DNA from 3 places in the Mesorhizobium sp. WSM1386 genome. Region 3 is predicted to be linked to each of the others. Evidence: riboswitches for the same ligand, from Rfam matches in the RefSeq annotation. Region 3 holds a riboswitch; each other region holds the start of a gene.
What was found. A riboswitch is a leader RNA that binds a small molecule or an ion and turns the genes downstream of it on or off. The one in region 3 is predicted to bind cobalamin.
Positions count from the first base shown of each region.

Region 1 (4,591 bases), 3.1 Mb from region 3:
CCCAAAGCCTGCTGCCTGAATCCGAGAAGCCGAAATATTTGCCCGTCGTCAGGTCGAGAACGACGGCTTCGCCGTCGAAGGATTCAAAGACGATGTCCTTGCTCGCTATGGCATAGATGCCGGATTGTCGCATGTTTGCTCCCCGCCGAAGCAGGCCGCGCGGATGATCGCCGGCCCTCACGGTCAACCCTACCGTTGTAGAGGCGTCTAACCATTTGCAGGGTTTTTGGCAAGATGGCCCGCAGGCCCGGCGAGCGCGACCGCAGGCCCTGCCTGCCGGTTACGCCTCGATTTCCAGTGCCGACAGCGGCTTGGAGCAACAGGCCAGGATGAAGCCGTCGTCGATCTCATGATCGAGGATGCCGCCATTGTGGCTCATCTCGACATCGCCGGAGACCTTCTTCACCTTGCAGGTTCCGCACAGGCCGAATTCGCAGGCGGCGGGGATCCGCACGCCCGAAGCGCGCGCCGTCTGCAGCACCGTCTGGCCGGCGACGCATTCGGCGTCGACCTCCGAAAGCGAGAAGCGGATTGGCGTTGCCGCTTCGACCGGAACGACCGTGCCGCCTTCCGCGGGCGCCGCGAACGGCGCCGGGACCTCTTCCACGGCAGGGGCCGCAAAGCTCTCCTGATGATATTGCGTCATGTCGAAGCCCGCGGCTTCAAGCATGCCGCGCACGGCGCGCATGAAGGGATCGGGGCCGCAGCAGAAGATTTCGCGCTCGCGGAAATCCGGCGCCAGCAATGGCAGCCGGATCGCGTCGATGCGGCCCATATGGCCGTACCAGCCCTCGCGGCTCGACCGCTCCTCGATCATGAAGCCGAGCGACAGGCCGGGCATATGGCCGCCGAGCAGTTCGAGCTCCTTGCGGAAGATGATCTCTTCCGCGCGCCGCGCGCAATTGACGAAGCCGACATCGGTCCACGGCGCGCAGTCGTTCAGCCAGCGCAGCATCGACATCATCGGTGTCACGCCCGAACCGGCCGAGATGAACAGATATTTGGCCGCCGGATGGCTGTGCAGCGAGAAGTCGCCTGCCGGCCCGTAGGCCTTGACGTGCGAGCCGGGCACCAGATGGTCGAACATCCAGCGCGTGCCGATGCTGCCGGCCTGCGCCTTTACCGTCACCGCGATCGAGAATGGCCGCGACGGTGACGATGACAGCGTGTAGGTGCGCATCAGCGGCCCGTCCGAAGTCGGCAGCTCCAGCGTCACGAACTGGCCCGGTTTGTAGCGGAACCAGGTCTGGTTGTCGGACCGGAAGGTGAAGGTCTTCACGTCGGGCGCCTCATCGCTGACGCCGATCACTTCCAGCACCTGGAGCCGGTCGTTCCACGGCGCCATCTGGTCGAGATGGCGATAGAGGCCGAGATCCGTCATCGCATTCATCCTCTGGTCCTTCTTGCCCGGCTCATGTCGTGTTTGGGCGACATGAGCTCACGCAACGCTGCGCAGCGCCGGCTTGCCGTCTTCGGCAAGGCGCGGACCGATGAAGCGGGCGTACCAGTCGACGAACTGGATGACGCCGCCCTCGTGCAACTCCGAATAGGGGCCGGGCTCATAGGCCGGCGACAGGATGCCGAAGGCGTTCTCCTCGACGATGCGGCGGTCCTGGTCGTTGGTCTCGGTCCACACATGGGTGAGTTCGGCGAGATCGTAGTCGACGCCCTCGACCGCATCCTTGTGGACCAGCCATTTGGTCGTCACGGCGGTTTCCGTGGCGCTGATCGGCAGCACGCGGAAGGTCACGGCATGGTCGATGAGGATATGGTTCCATGTCGTCGGGTAGTGATAGTGCATCAAGGTGCCGATGCGGTCGGCCGAGACGTTGTCGGAGAGGTTCTTCCTCACCGCCCGCTTGCCACTCATCGTGTAGCTGACGGCATCGCGCAGCAGCGGCGCGCGGGTGGCGCGATACTGTCCGGCCGGATCGATGCGGAACTTGCTCGGCAGGCCGGCCGCCTCGCATTTTGCCCAGTGCGCCAGCATCTCCGGATCGCTGTCGGCGCCCTGCACGCCGGTCACGGTCGGTGCTTCCGGGAACGTCTTGCACAATTCCGGGTGATTGCCCGCGCAATGATAGCACTCGCGGTTGTTTTCCCAGACGAGCTTCCAATTGCCCTTCTCGATGATCGTGCTCTCGAAGGCGATCTTCGCCTCGCCGAGCCGGTGCGGCTTGAGGTAGGGTTCGATTATCGCCCACATCGGCGCGAAGTCGGCCGGCTCCTTGCCCAGGCAGATGAAGATATAGCCGGCGACGCTTTCGCAGGCGACCGGCTTCAGCCCGAACTGGCTCTTGTCGAAACCCTCGGCCATCTGGCGGGCGAACAGCAGGCGGCCGTCCAGCTCATAGGTCCACTGGTGATAGGGACAGACCAGTTTGGCGGCCACGCCCTTCTCGGTGTTGCAGACGCGGCTGCCGCGGTGGCGGCAGGAATTGTGGAAGGCGTTGATCTTGCCCTGCTGATCGCGCACCAGCACGACCGGATAGTCGCCGATCTGCACGGTGATGAAGCTGCCTGGCTTGGGCAGCTCGCAATCATGGCCGATGAACAGCCAATCGCGATACCAGATCAGCTCCATGTCGAGCTTGAAGTAGTCCGGATCGGTGTAAAAGGGCTGTTCCAGCGAAAAGCCCTGTCTGCGGCTGTTCAAGAGCCTCAGCATGTCGTTGCGAGCATCCATGTCCTGTCCTCATATCCAAGGACTGAACTGGTGGTGATGGAGGAAGGATCGGACGCAGGCCGGCGCCAGCCGGGCATGCATCATCCGCCCCTTGACCGCCCACCGCGATCAGTCGAGTTCTAGCAATCTCGGGCTGGTTTCCGGGCTCTGGAGTCGTCCTTGCGGACCATCGCGACACCTTCCCAGGCTTTCGCCCAGTGGTCTCCCGTTGCGACTTGAACTCCACCACCGTTGCGGGGGCAGCGCCGGATTCTGACCGGCTTCCCAATTCTCCACTCCGTCGTCACGAAGCGGCACCTGAGATGGCGTGATCTAATCACGGCATGCATCGCGGCGTCGGCATGAAAACGACATCGCATCCATGCGGCGCGACACGCATGCAAGATCGTCCCTACAATGATCGCGACCGTTGCAGCCGGCTCGTTGCCAGCACCCCAAACGTTGTTTTTCGAGCCTTGGCCGGAGCCAAAAAAGGTTAACAGTTTCGAAAAGTGACTATTAGCGGAGTCTAAAATCGAACCGAACGGTTCGTTTCTGTTGACGGTGCGTGCAGGACGTTGTGAACGCTGGGCCTCCGACACAGTTGGTGATAGCTCCCTTGATCTTATCTAACCAATTGATATCAAAAAGAAAAACATTGATGTGGAAGCCGTTGGTACAATTTCAAGTGGTGGATTCATGGTCCACGCGGAACAACTTCGTGATTGGAAACGGCCATCTGGCTTTCCCACATCCGCCCTGTCCGAACGACGCGATTTCATCCCAAGACACGCCGCTAGACGGACGGAAAAATACTGGAGTACCCAAAATGAAAAAGATTGTTCTCACTGCCGCCGCCCTTCTGGCCATTTCCGGCAGCGCCTTCGCTGGTAGCGACCATTATAGTTCGGACCATTACGGTTCAAATGCGACCCCTGCAGCCACTGCCGTCGACAGCTCGTACACCGCTTCGGTCAAGAAGTCGGAACCGGCTGCTCAGACGCCTGTCCAGGGTGCCGACCACAACCTCTTCGGTAACCACTAACCGCCGGTTGACGGCTGCTTGCCCGCCGTCCTGGCGAACTCAAAAATTCATCAAAATTCAGGAGACTTGAAATGAAGAAGATCATCCTTGCTGCCGCCGCCGTCCTGGCCATTTCGGGCAGCGCTCTCGCCGGCAGCGACAACTATGGCGCCAACCAGCCTGCCGTGACTTCGACCGACAATTCGTACACGGCTTCGACCAAGAAGTCGGAACCGGCTGACCAGAAGCCTGTCGTCGGCGCCGACCACAACCTCTTCGGCAACAATTAAAGCCGACCCGACAATGGCGGGTTTGCCTGCCATGCCGTGGAATTCGAGACTTCAGGAGACTTGAAATGAAGAAGATCATCCTTGCTGCCGCTGCCGTCCTGGCCGTTTCCGGCAGCGCTTTTGCCGGCAGTGACAACTATGACTCCAATGGCGCCAACCAGCCTGCCGTGACTTCGACCGACAATTCGTACACGGCTTCGACCAAGAAGTCGGAACCGGCTGACCAGAAGCCTGTCGTCGGCGCCGACCGCAACCTCTTCGGCAACAACTAACAGCCGACCCGGCAGCGGCGGGTTTGCCCGCCGCTGCCTTCAGGAGACTTGAAATGAAGAAGATCATCCTTGCTGCCGCCGCCGTTCTGGCGATTTCCGGCAGCGCTTTCGCCGGCAGCGACAATTATGGCTCCAATGGCGCCAACCAGCCTGCCGTGACTTCGACCGATGTGGACGCTTCGCATACCGGTTCGATCCGCGACAGCGGCTCGCCTGTCTACAAGCTGCTCAATTCGTCGGGCAACGTGCAGAAGCCGGCCCCTCAGAGCAACGACCGGGACCACGTCGGCAATCACTAACAGTCGAAGTCGGTTTTAAGAATGAGCGGCGGGCATGGCCC
Region 1 is NZ_CM148373.1:391,415-396,005, reverse strand. Features, by position in the region: gene AC0NIH_RS01835 (PqqD family peptide modification chaperone) at 1-133, opposite strand, end outside; gene AC0NIH_RS01830 (FAD-binding oxidoreductase) at 281-1,381, opposite strand; gene AC0NIH_RS01825 (aromatic ring-hydroxylating oxygenase subunit alpha) at 1,439-2,686, opposite strand; cobalamin riboswitch at 2,801-3,002, opposite strand; gene AC0NIH_RS01820 (DUF680 domain-containing protein) at 3,495-3,710, shown strand; gene AC0NIH_RS01815 (DUF680 domain-containing protein) at 3,782-3,979, shown strand; gene AC0NIH_RS01810 (DUF680 domain-containing protein) at 4,045-4,251, shown strand; gene AC0NIH_RS01805 (DUF680 domain-containing protein) at 4,305-4,550, shown strand.
Region 1: linked by a shared signal. The riboswitch ahead of AC0NIH_RS01825 (aromatic ring-hydroxylating oxygenase subunit alpha) and the one ahead of AC0NIH_RS17320 (CbtB domain-containing protein) in region 3 are both predicted to bind cobalamin.

Region 2 (4,591 bases), 2.9 Mb from region 3:
TAGCGCTTGATACCATAGTCCTGTCGACGCAGCATGACGAGGAGGTCTCACAAGCCACGGTGCGCGAAGCCGTGATTGAGGAGATCATAAGGCCGGTCTTGCCTCAGGACCTGGATACGACGGGGATAAGATTCCTGGTGAATCCAACAGGCCGGTTCGTGGTGGGTGGGCCGCGCGGCGATTGCGGGCTTACCGGCCGCAAGATCATCGTCGATTCCTACGGCGGCATGGGGCGTCATGGCGGCGGCGCCTTTTCGGGCAAGGACCCGTCCAAGGTCGATCGATCGGCCGCCTATGCGGCGCGGTACGTCGCAAAAAACGTCGTTGCCAGCGGACTTGCGGAGGTGTGCGAGGTTCAGCTTGCTTATGCGATCGGTGTGGCCGCGCCGGTCTCAGTCCTCGTCAATACATTCGGAACCGCAAAGATTGATGAAAAAAGGATCGAGCGCGCCGTCCTTGAGCTTTTCGATCTCCGGCCGAAAGGCATCATCAAGACGCTTGATCTCTTACGGCCGATTTACCGCAAGACCGCGACATACGGACACTTCGGCCGCGAAGAGCCGGAGTTCACCTGGGAAAAGACGGATAGAGCTGACGAGCTGTTGCGAGAGGCAGGACCGGCAGCTGCGTGATGCACGGGTATTGGATGCGTCGGCATATGGCGACCCCTCCACACTCGCCAAAAACAGGCCGGCCCCGGCGTGGCGAGAAGCCGGCTCTGGTTTTTGGCGGAGATATTGATGCCGGATTATGACGTGCTTTGCATCGGCAATGCCATTGTCGACATCATCGCCCAGTGCGAGGAGGAATTCCTCGAAACCAACGGCATCATCAAGGGCGCGATGAACCTCATCGATACCCACCGCGCCGAACTGCTCTACAGCCGCATGGGTCCGGCGATCGAAGCCTCCGGCGGCAGCGCCGGCAACACGGCGGCCGGCGTCGCCTCCTTCGGCGGCCGTGCCGCCTTCTTCGGCAAGGTTTCCAACGATGCGCTGGGCGAAATCTACGCGCATGACATCCATGCGCAGGGCGTCGCCTTCGACACCAAACCGCTCAAGGGCGAGCCGCCGACGGCCCGCTCGATGATCTTCGTCACCCCCGACGGCGAGCGCTCGATGAACACCTATCTCGGCGCCTGCGTCGAGCTCGGGCCGGAGGACGTCGAGGCCGACAAGGCGTCTGGCGCCAAGGTCACCTATTTCGAGGGCTATCTGTGGGATCCGCCGCGCGCCAAGGAAGCGATCCGGCAGACGGCCAGGCTGGCGCACGCGGCAAACCGCGAAGTGTCGATGACACTTTCGGATTCGTTCTGCGTCGACCGCTACCCCGACGAATTCCTCGAGTTGATGCGCTCGGGCACGGTCGATATCGTCTTTGCCAACAGCCACGAGATCAAGTCGCTCTACCAGACATCGTCGTTCGACGAGGCGCTGGCGCAGATCCGCAAGGATTGCCGGATCGCCGCCGTGACGCGGTCCGAGAAAGGCTCCGTCATCGTGCGCGGCGACGAGACCGTGGTCATCAAGGCCCCGCCATCAAGGAGCTGGTCGACACGACCGGCGCCGGCGACCTCTACGCCGCCGGCTTCCTGCATGGCTACACGCAAGGCCGCGACCTCAAGACCTGCGGCGACCTTGGCTCACTGGCGGCCGGATTGGTGATCCAGCAGATCGGCCCCAGGCCCCGGCAGAATTTGCGCCGCGAGGCTGAACAGGCGGGGCTGTTGTAGGGCAATATTTCGGCCACATATTGCCCACCCCTCCCCCTGTGCAGGCTGTCCAGACGAGCGCGTGTAAATCGAACGCGTACCAGTCCGAGAAGGAGGCCGGTTTTCTCTAAATTTCTGATTGTTGAGGCTCAGGAACACTGTCGCACTTCGGGCCAGTACTGCCGTCCGATCATGAATGGCCCACACGCGCCATTTTTTGACGAAGTCGTTTTGAGACGGGATCGTACAAAACGCAGATTCGGGAGCCAAAGTCTGCACACGCGAGAGTTCGCGCAGAGGCTCAGCTGGACGGCGACATGGAACTTGGAAACACGCCGCAGGCGAACAATTCACATAAGCACATAAACATTTCTTTATGCGTCATTGACAACAATGCGAGCGGCTGCGATTGTCGGCGTGTCGTGGTTCTTCGCAAGGCGTTGCCCCTGCGGAACTAAGAGGGAAGCCGGTGCAATGCCGGCGCTGCCCCCGCAACTGTAAGCGGCGAGCCAACCCACCAATGTCACTGGGGCGAACTGCCCCGGGAAGACGGGCAGAGGCTGTGACCCGCGAGCCAGGAGACCTGCCACGGTAACAACGTCCACGGGCGGGGTGTCTGGTGGCCGCGGCAGCTCGGCGTTGAGGCCGGACTGTCAGCGCCTTCCTTGTCCCCGCCCCAACCATCGGGGTATGGAATGAATGTCTCCCAGCAAGTTCCCACAGCAACGCTTGGCGTGCCGCGTATCGGTCGCCGGCGAGAACTGAAATTCGCGCTCGAAAGCTACTGGTCCGGAAAATCTTCTGCTACCAGCCTTCTGGCGACGGCAAAGGCGCTCCGTGCAGCCAGCTGGAACGAGCAGCACGACCGCGGCGTGTCAAAAATCCCGTCGAACGATTTCTCACTGTATGACCATGTGCTCGACACGGCAGCAATGGTCGGCGCCGTGCCAGCTCGTTACGGCTGGACGGGCGGCGAGGTCCCGCTTGACAACTACTTCGCGATGGCGCGCGGCACGCAAGGCGATAGCGCGGGTTGCGGACACGCCAGTCACGGGCATGCAGTTCAGGGGCAGCGCGTGACCGCAATGGAAATGACCAAATGGTTCGACACGAACTACCACTACATCGTGCCGGAACTGGCGGACGATCAGACATTCGCCCTCTCGTCGACCAAACCAGTCGATCACTTTCTGGAGGCAAAAGAGCTCGGCATCCATACACGCCCGGTCATCCTTGGACCGGTGACCTTCCTGAAGCTGGCGAAGTCTCCCGACCAGGGCTTTAATCCCATAGCGCTGCTACCGCGCCTGCTGCCGGTCTACGAGCAACTCCTGCAGAGGCTGGAGCTCTCGGGGGCCGACTGGGTGCAGATTGATGAGCCGGCGCTTGTGCTCGATCTCAACCCGAACGAACGAGCTGCCTTCAAATTCACCTACGGGCAGCTGTCTAAAGCCGCGCCCAAGTTAAAAATTATGCTGGCTACCTATTTCGGGCCGCTGGGAGACAATCTCGAGACCGCGCTTTCACTGCGCCTGGCGGGCCTACATCTCGACCTCGTGCGCGCTCCCGAGCAGTTGGAGACGGTTGGTCGGCTCGCACCAAAGGATCTGGTGCTCTCACTTGGCTTGATCGACGGCCGCAATGTCTGGCGTGCGAACCTGACTGCCATTCTCGACCGGATCAAGCCGGTCATTGCCGGCTGGCCGCTGGACCGCGTCGAAATTGCGCCTTCCTGCTCAATGCTTCATGTGCCGATGGACCTGCGAATGGAGACCGCGCTCGATGTAGACGTCCGTTCGTGGCTGGCATTCGCCGCCCAGAAGACTGAAGAGCTGCTCGTGCTGGCCCAAGCTTTGTCCGAAGGCAGGGAGGCCGTAGCAGGCGCCCTGAAAGCTTCTGCCGAGGCGGGCCGCCGCGCGCGCAATGTCGACAAAGGTCCATGATCCGCTCGTCCACGGGGGCGTTAGCAGCATTGACGGCGCCATGAAGCAACGAAAGAGCGCATTTGCCAAGCGCTCGAGAGTCCAGGCTGACGCACTCGGCTTGCCGCCGTTCCCGACGACCACCATCGGGTCCTTCCCGCAGACGCCCGAGGTGCGCAGGGCACGCTCCGCTCATGCTAATGGCCGACTGAGCTATATCGACTACCAGGCCTTTCTGAGGAAGGAGACCGAGGCGGCGGTCCGTTGGCAGGAAGAGATCGGGCTGGACGTGCTGGTACATGGCGAGTTCGAACGCAACGACATGGTGCAGCATTTCGGCGAGCAGTTGTCCGGCCTCGCCTTCACCCAGCATGGCTGGGTGCAAAGTTATGGGTCGCGGCTCGTGCGCCCTCCCATCATCTTCGGCGACGTATCGCGGCCCAATCCGACGACGGTCTTCTGGTGGCAATTTGCCCAGTCGCTGACGAAAAAGCCGGTGAAGGGCATGCTCACTGGTCCAGTGACGATTCTTAACTGGTCTTTTGTGCGCGACGACTTACCCCGCGCCGAGGTCTGCCGGCAGATCGCACTCGCGATCCGTGATGAAGTGGCCGACCTCGAAAGAGCTGGCGCCAGGGTGATCCAGACCGATGAGGCCGCGTTTCGCGAAGGTTTGCCCCTTCGGAAGTCCGATTGGAAACATTATCTCGGCTGGGCTGTCGAATGCTTCCGGCTCGCTTCGACGGGTGTAGAGGACGCGACCCAAATTCATACCCACATGTGCTATTCGGAGTTCAATGAGATCATCGACTCGATCGCTGAACTGGATGCGGACGTGATTTCAATCGAGACGTCGCGCTCCAAAATGGAACTGCTGGACGCCTTCACCAAGTCCAAATATCCGAACGAAATCGGTCCCGGCGTCTACGATATTCACTCACCACGTGTCCCGGAGATC
Region 2 is NZ_CM148373.1:6,432,042-6,436,632, forward strand. Features, by position in the region: gene metK (methionine adenosyltransferase) at 1-632, shown strand, start outside; partial or broken gene AC0NIH_RS31375 (adenosine kinase) at 741-1,732, shown strand; cobalamin riboswitch at 2,118-2,316, shown strand; partial or broken gene metE (5-methyltetrahydropteroyltriglutamate--homocysteine S-methyltransferase) at 2,407-4,591, shown strand, end outside.
Region 2: linked by a shared signal. The riboswitch ahead of metE (5-methyltetrahydropteroyltriglutamate--homocysteine S-methyltransferase) and the one ahead of AC0NIH_RS17320 (CbtB domain-containing protein) in region 3 are both predicted to bind cobalamin.

Region 3 (4,591 bases):
TGCTGGTCTCAGCCGGCAACGCGCTGTTGTTCATGGCCATCTTCTGGGGCAAGGCCGGAAAACGTTTTGGCGGCCGGCGCACCATGACGTTTGCCTATTTCGCCATGTCGGCAATGCTGCTGGCCGCGGGCACAGTGGGAGCGACGGCGCCGCTGCTGACCGGCGCTTTCCTGCTTGGCGGCGCGTTCTTCACGATTGCGCTGGATGCATTGGGCTCGACCGCCTTCATGCGCTCGGTACGCTCCTACGAAAGGGCGCAGATGGCGGCGGTCTACCGCACCTATCTCGATTTTTCCGAGCTGACGCCGCCGCTGGTCTATTCCGTGGTGCTGATCTTCTTCGGGCTCGGCTCGGTGTTCGTCACGCTGAGCTTGCTGGCCGCGGTTTGCGGCTTCGTGACCTGGCGTTATCTGCCGAAGTCACTGTGACGGTCACGGCGAAAGCGCCGTGTGGCGCTCGCGCACCCATTTGTGGAAGCGGTGCAGATCATATTCCTCGGGCATCAGCACGCCGGCTTTGTGGCGCATGGAGCGCAGCCCTTTCTGGTTGACCTCGCAGATCGCCGCGTCCTCCTCCAGCACCTGCGTGCCGAAGGCGACTATGTTGTCGATGTCGGCCGACGGGTCGCCGAGCGCTCCGGGCGCGAACAGCCATTCCGCGACAAGACCGGTCTGTTCGGGACCGAGCGGCACCAGCCGCACGGTCCGGACATAGTCGACGTGACCGACGATGAACATCGAGGGCAGGCTGGTGGCGTAGGTCTGGCCGGCGGCGCGCTCGGCCGGCGTCAAGCCTGCGAAGACCGGTGCATGGGTCTTGCCGTCGCGCGACCAGGTTTCGGCGCCGACGCGCAGGCCACCGGAAAATTCCGGCGCGTCATTGTCGGCGTGGCGCACCCATTCGGGGTCATCATGCCGGCTCATCAGGCCGCGGCCATAGATCGGCACAAGCCGCGACAGGTCCTTGTGAACGCCGGGGCAGTGCAGGCATTCGTTGAAGTTTTCCCAAAAAATCTTCCAGTTGCAGTTCATCACCTTGCGCAGCACATGGCCTGATACAAGCGTTTCCAGCGGCCAATTGCCGAGATCGCCGGAGGCGGGATCGAAGGAGGCCTGCGCCGAGCCCGCCGCGCCCTCCTGCAAATTCGCGTCCTCCTGCAAATTCGCGTCCTCTTGCAAATTGAAGAACACGAAGCCGCGCCACACCGAGAGCGCGACGCGATAGAGCGGATGGTCGGCCTTGTCGAAGCCTTCGGGCAGCGATTTCGATGGCACGTGCACGAGGTCGCCGCGCAGCGAATAGGACCAGGCATGATAGGGGCAAGTGATCAGCCGCGCCTTCAGCCGGCCTTCGCTTTCCTGGCACAGCTGCGAGCCGCGATGCCGGCAGGTGTTGTGGAAGGCGCGCAGTTCGCCGGTCTCGTCGCGCAGCACGACGATTTCCTGCGTGCCGACGCGGAAGGTGCGGAAAGCCAGCGGTTGGGCGAGATCGGCTTCCCGGCAGACGAGCAGCCAGCGTCGATACCAGATCGCATCGAAGTCGCGCTGATAGCTCTCGTCGTCCCAATAGTCCGATGACGGCAACGTCGCTTCAGCCCGGGTCAGGCCGTTGTAGCGATCGCGGTCGCTGGCATTGGGCTGCAGGGCTGGGGGCTGCATGGCTGGCTTCCTGTGAAGTGGCCAGCCGACACCCGGCCGGGATAATTGTCAATTGTAGTGCCGAGAACGGCCGATGCCGCCGGCATGGCGCAATCGCGCTGGTTGCCGGCGGAATTTGGTTTGCCGCGTGTCGTGATTTTCCGTATAGTCACGCTGTCGTCGGTTCCGTTTTGGAGCCAAGAGGGAATGCGGTGCGGGCTCAATTGTTGCCCAATGCCGTGGCTGCCCCCGCAACTGTGTGCGGTAGTCCTCTCCATATGCCACTGAAGATTTTTCTTCGGGAAGGTGGAGAAGGGCGCTGATCCGCGAGCCAGGAGACCTGCCGGCGACAGGAAACTGACTTCGATGCCCTCGGGTGGAGGGTGAAAGGACAAGACATGAATACTGCTTCCGTCTCCCTCGGCGCCTCGGTCTCCTCGCAGTCGCGCTTCATGCAGCTCGCGCTAGCCGCGCTGCTCGGCATCTTCGTCGTCGGCTTTGTCGGCTTCTCGCATATCGATGCGGTCCACAATGCCGCCCACGACTATCGTCATTCGATGGGGTTTCCCTGCCACTGACGAGGATTTGACATCATGAACCTGTTTCGCAACGTCGTGTTCATCGCGGCGATCGCAGGGCTTGTGGCCGGCGTCGTTCTCGCCTGCATGCAGGCCTATGCCACCGTGCCGCTTATCCTCAAGGCCGAAGTCTACGAGCAGGCCGGTGGCGGCCACCATCATGACCAGGCCGCGCCCATTGCCGCGGATACCAATGCCATGAGCACCGCCGCACCGGCGGGACATGCCATGAGCTCCGCCGCGCCGGCGCCGGCCGAAGCCGCCGCTCCGGCGGAAGACGAAGGCTGGGCGCCGGCCGATGGTTTCGAGCGTTTCGGCTTCAGCGTGCTTGCCAACATCGTCACCGGCATCGGCTTCGCGCTGGTCCTGGTCGCGGTCTCGGAATTCGCGGGCGGCATCGGCAATTGGCGCCAGGGTGTGTTCTGGGGCCTGGCAGGGTTTGCCGTGTTCACGCTGGCACCTGGCCTCGGCCTGCCGCCGGAACTGCCGGCGATGCCGGCGGCCGAGTTGCTGCCGCGCCAGATTTGGTGGGTCTCGACGGTGGCGGCCACGGCGATCGGTCTTGGGCTGATCGCCTTCCGCAAATCGCTGCCGCTCGCGATCCTTGGCGTGGTTTTGATCGTCGCCCCGCATATGGTCGGCGCGCCGCAGCCAGACAGTTTCGAGACGCCGATTCCCGAGGGCCTGCACCACCAATTCGTGGTGGCGGTGACCGTGACCGATCTGGTGTTCTGGCTGGTGCTCGGCGCGGTCGTCGGCGTGGTGCGCGGCCGCTTCACGGGCGCTGCGAGCAGCCTGCGCGACAGCTTTGCCTGATCGCGGCAAGCTGACTTTCATCATTGGTGGCGCGCGCTCCGGCAAGAGCGCGCACGCCGAGACCCTGGCGACGGCGTTGCCCTCGCCATGGACCTATATCGCCACGGCTGAAGCCTATGACGACGAGATGCGCGAGCGCATCGCGCTGCACCGCTCGCGGCGCGGCGAGGGCTGGTCGACCATCGATGCGCCGCTGGACCTCGCCGGCGCGCTCGAGGCCTTGCCGGACAATCAGCCGGTGCTCGTCGACTGCCTCACCCTGTGGCTGACCAATCACATGCTTGGCGAACGTGATCTCGAGCAGGAATGCGAGCGGCTGGCGGCCGTGCTGTCGCGGCCGCGCGGGTCCTGGTTCGTGGTGTCCAACGAAGTCGGGCAAGGCATCGTGCCGGACAATGCCCTGGCACGTCGGTTCCGCGATGCCGCCGGCCGGCTCAACCAGCAGGTCGCGGCGATTGCCGATACGGTGCTTTTGATGGTGGCCGGGCTGCCGCTCAAGGTGAAGTGAGATGACTGATATAGACGGCAAGGCCAGTGAGAACAGGGATGAAGAGCGCCACCGCGCCAAGATGGCCAAGCGCAAGGCGGTGCAGGACGCCGAGGTTGCGAGCAAGACGGTCGAGAAGGGCCTGCTGATCGTCAACACCGGCCCCGGCAAGGGCAAGACCACGGCTGCGTTCGGCCTGGCGCTGCGGATGCTCGGCTATGGCAAGCGGGTCGGCGTCGTCCAGTTCATCAAGGGCAAATGGCACACCGGTGAGAAAGATGCGTTTGCCGCGTTCGGCGACCGCGTCGTCTGGCACGCGATGGGCGAGGGTTTCACCTGGGAGACGCAGGATTTGAAGCGCGATATCGCGGCGGCCGAGGCCGCCTGGGCCAAGGCGCTTGAATTGATCGCCGATCCGTCGATCAGTCTCGTCGTGCTCGACGAGCTCAACATCGCTCTGCGCTACGATTATCTCGATCTCGACAAGGTGGTTGCCGCGCTGAAGGCTCGTCGCGAGGACCTGCATGTCGTCGTCACCGGCCGCAACGCCAAACCGGCGCTGGTTGAAGCGGCCGATTTGGTCACCGAGATGGGTGTGACCAAGCACCATTTTTCCGCGGGCGTGAAGGCGCAGCAGGGGATCGAGTTCTGACCGTTCCTTACCCTCCCCCTTGTGGGGAGGGTCGATCCGCGAAGCGGAACGGGGTGGGGGCCTTGGCGCCGCCCCCACCCCGTCGCTGCGCGCCGACCCTCCCCACAAGGGGGAGGGTGAGATCACGCCACAATTGCGATCGCGGAGATCAAACCAAACAGCCCGATCAGCAGATAATCGGCGACGCGGTAGAGTTTCAGCGCTCGCCTGATGTCTAGACTGTCGGCTTCGCGGCGGCCGCCTTCGCCCATGAAGACGTCGTCGACCAGCACGCCGCCATAGCTGCGCGGGCCGGCGAGTGCCAGGCCAAGTGCGCCGGCCATCGCCGCTTCCGGCCAGCCGGCATTGGGCGAGCGGTGCTTTTTTGCGTCGCGCCGCACTGCTTGCCAGGCATTGTTCGGATCGGCTTCCTTGACCAGGA
Region 3 is NZ_CM148373.1:3,525,814-3,530,404, forward strand. Features, by position in the region: gene AC0NIH_RS17310 (MFS transporter) at 1-428, shown strand, start outside; gene AC0NIH_RS17315 (aromatic ring-hydroxylating oxygenase subunit alpha) at 432-1,658, opposite strand; cobalamin riboswitch at 1,802-1,999, shown strand; gene AC0NIH_RS17320 (CbtB domain-containing protein) at 2,036-2,215, shown strand; gene AC0NIH_RS17325 (CbtA family protein) at 2,231-3,031, shown strand; gene cobU (bifunctional adenosylcobinamide kinase/adenosylcobinamide-phosphate guanylyltransferase) at 3,024-3,539, shown strand; gene cobO (cob(I)yrinic acid a,c-diamide adenosyltransferase) at 3,541-4,170, shown strand; gene cbiB (adenosylcobinamide-phosphate synthase CbiB) at 4,293-4,591, opposite strand, start outside.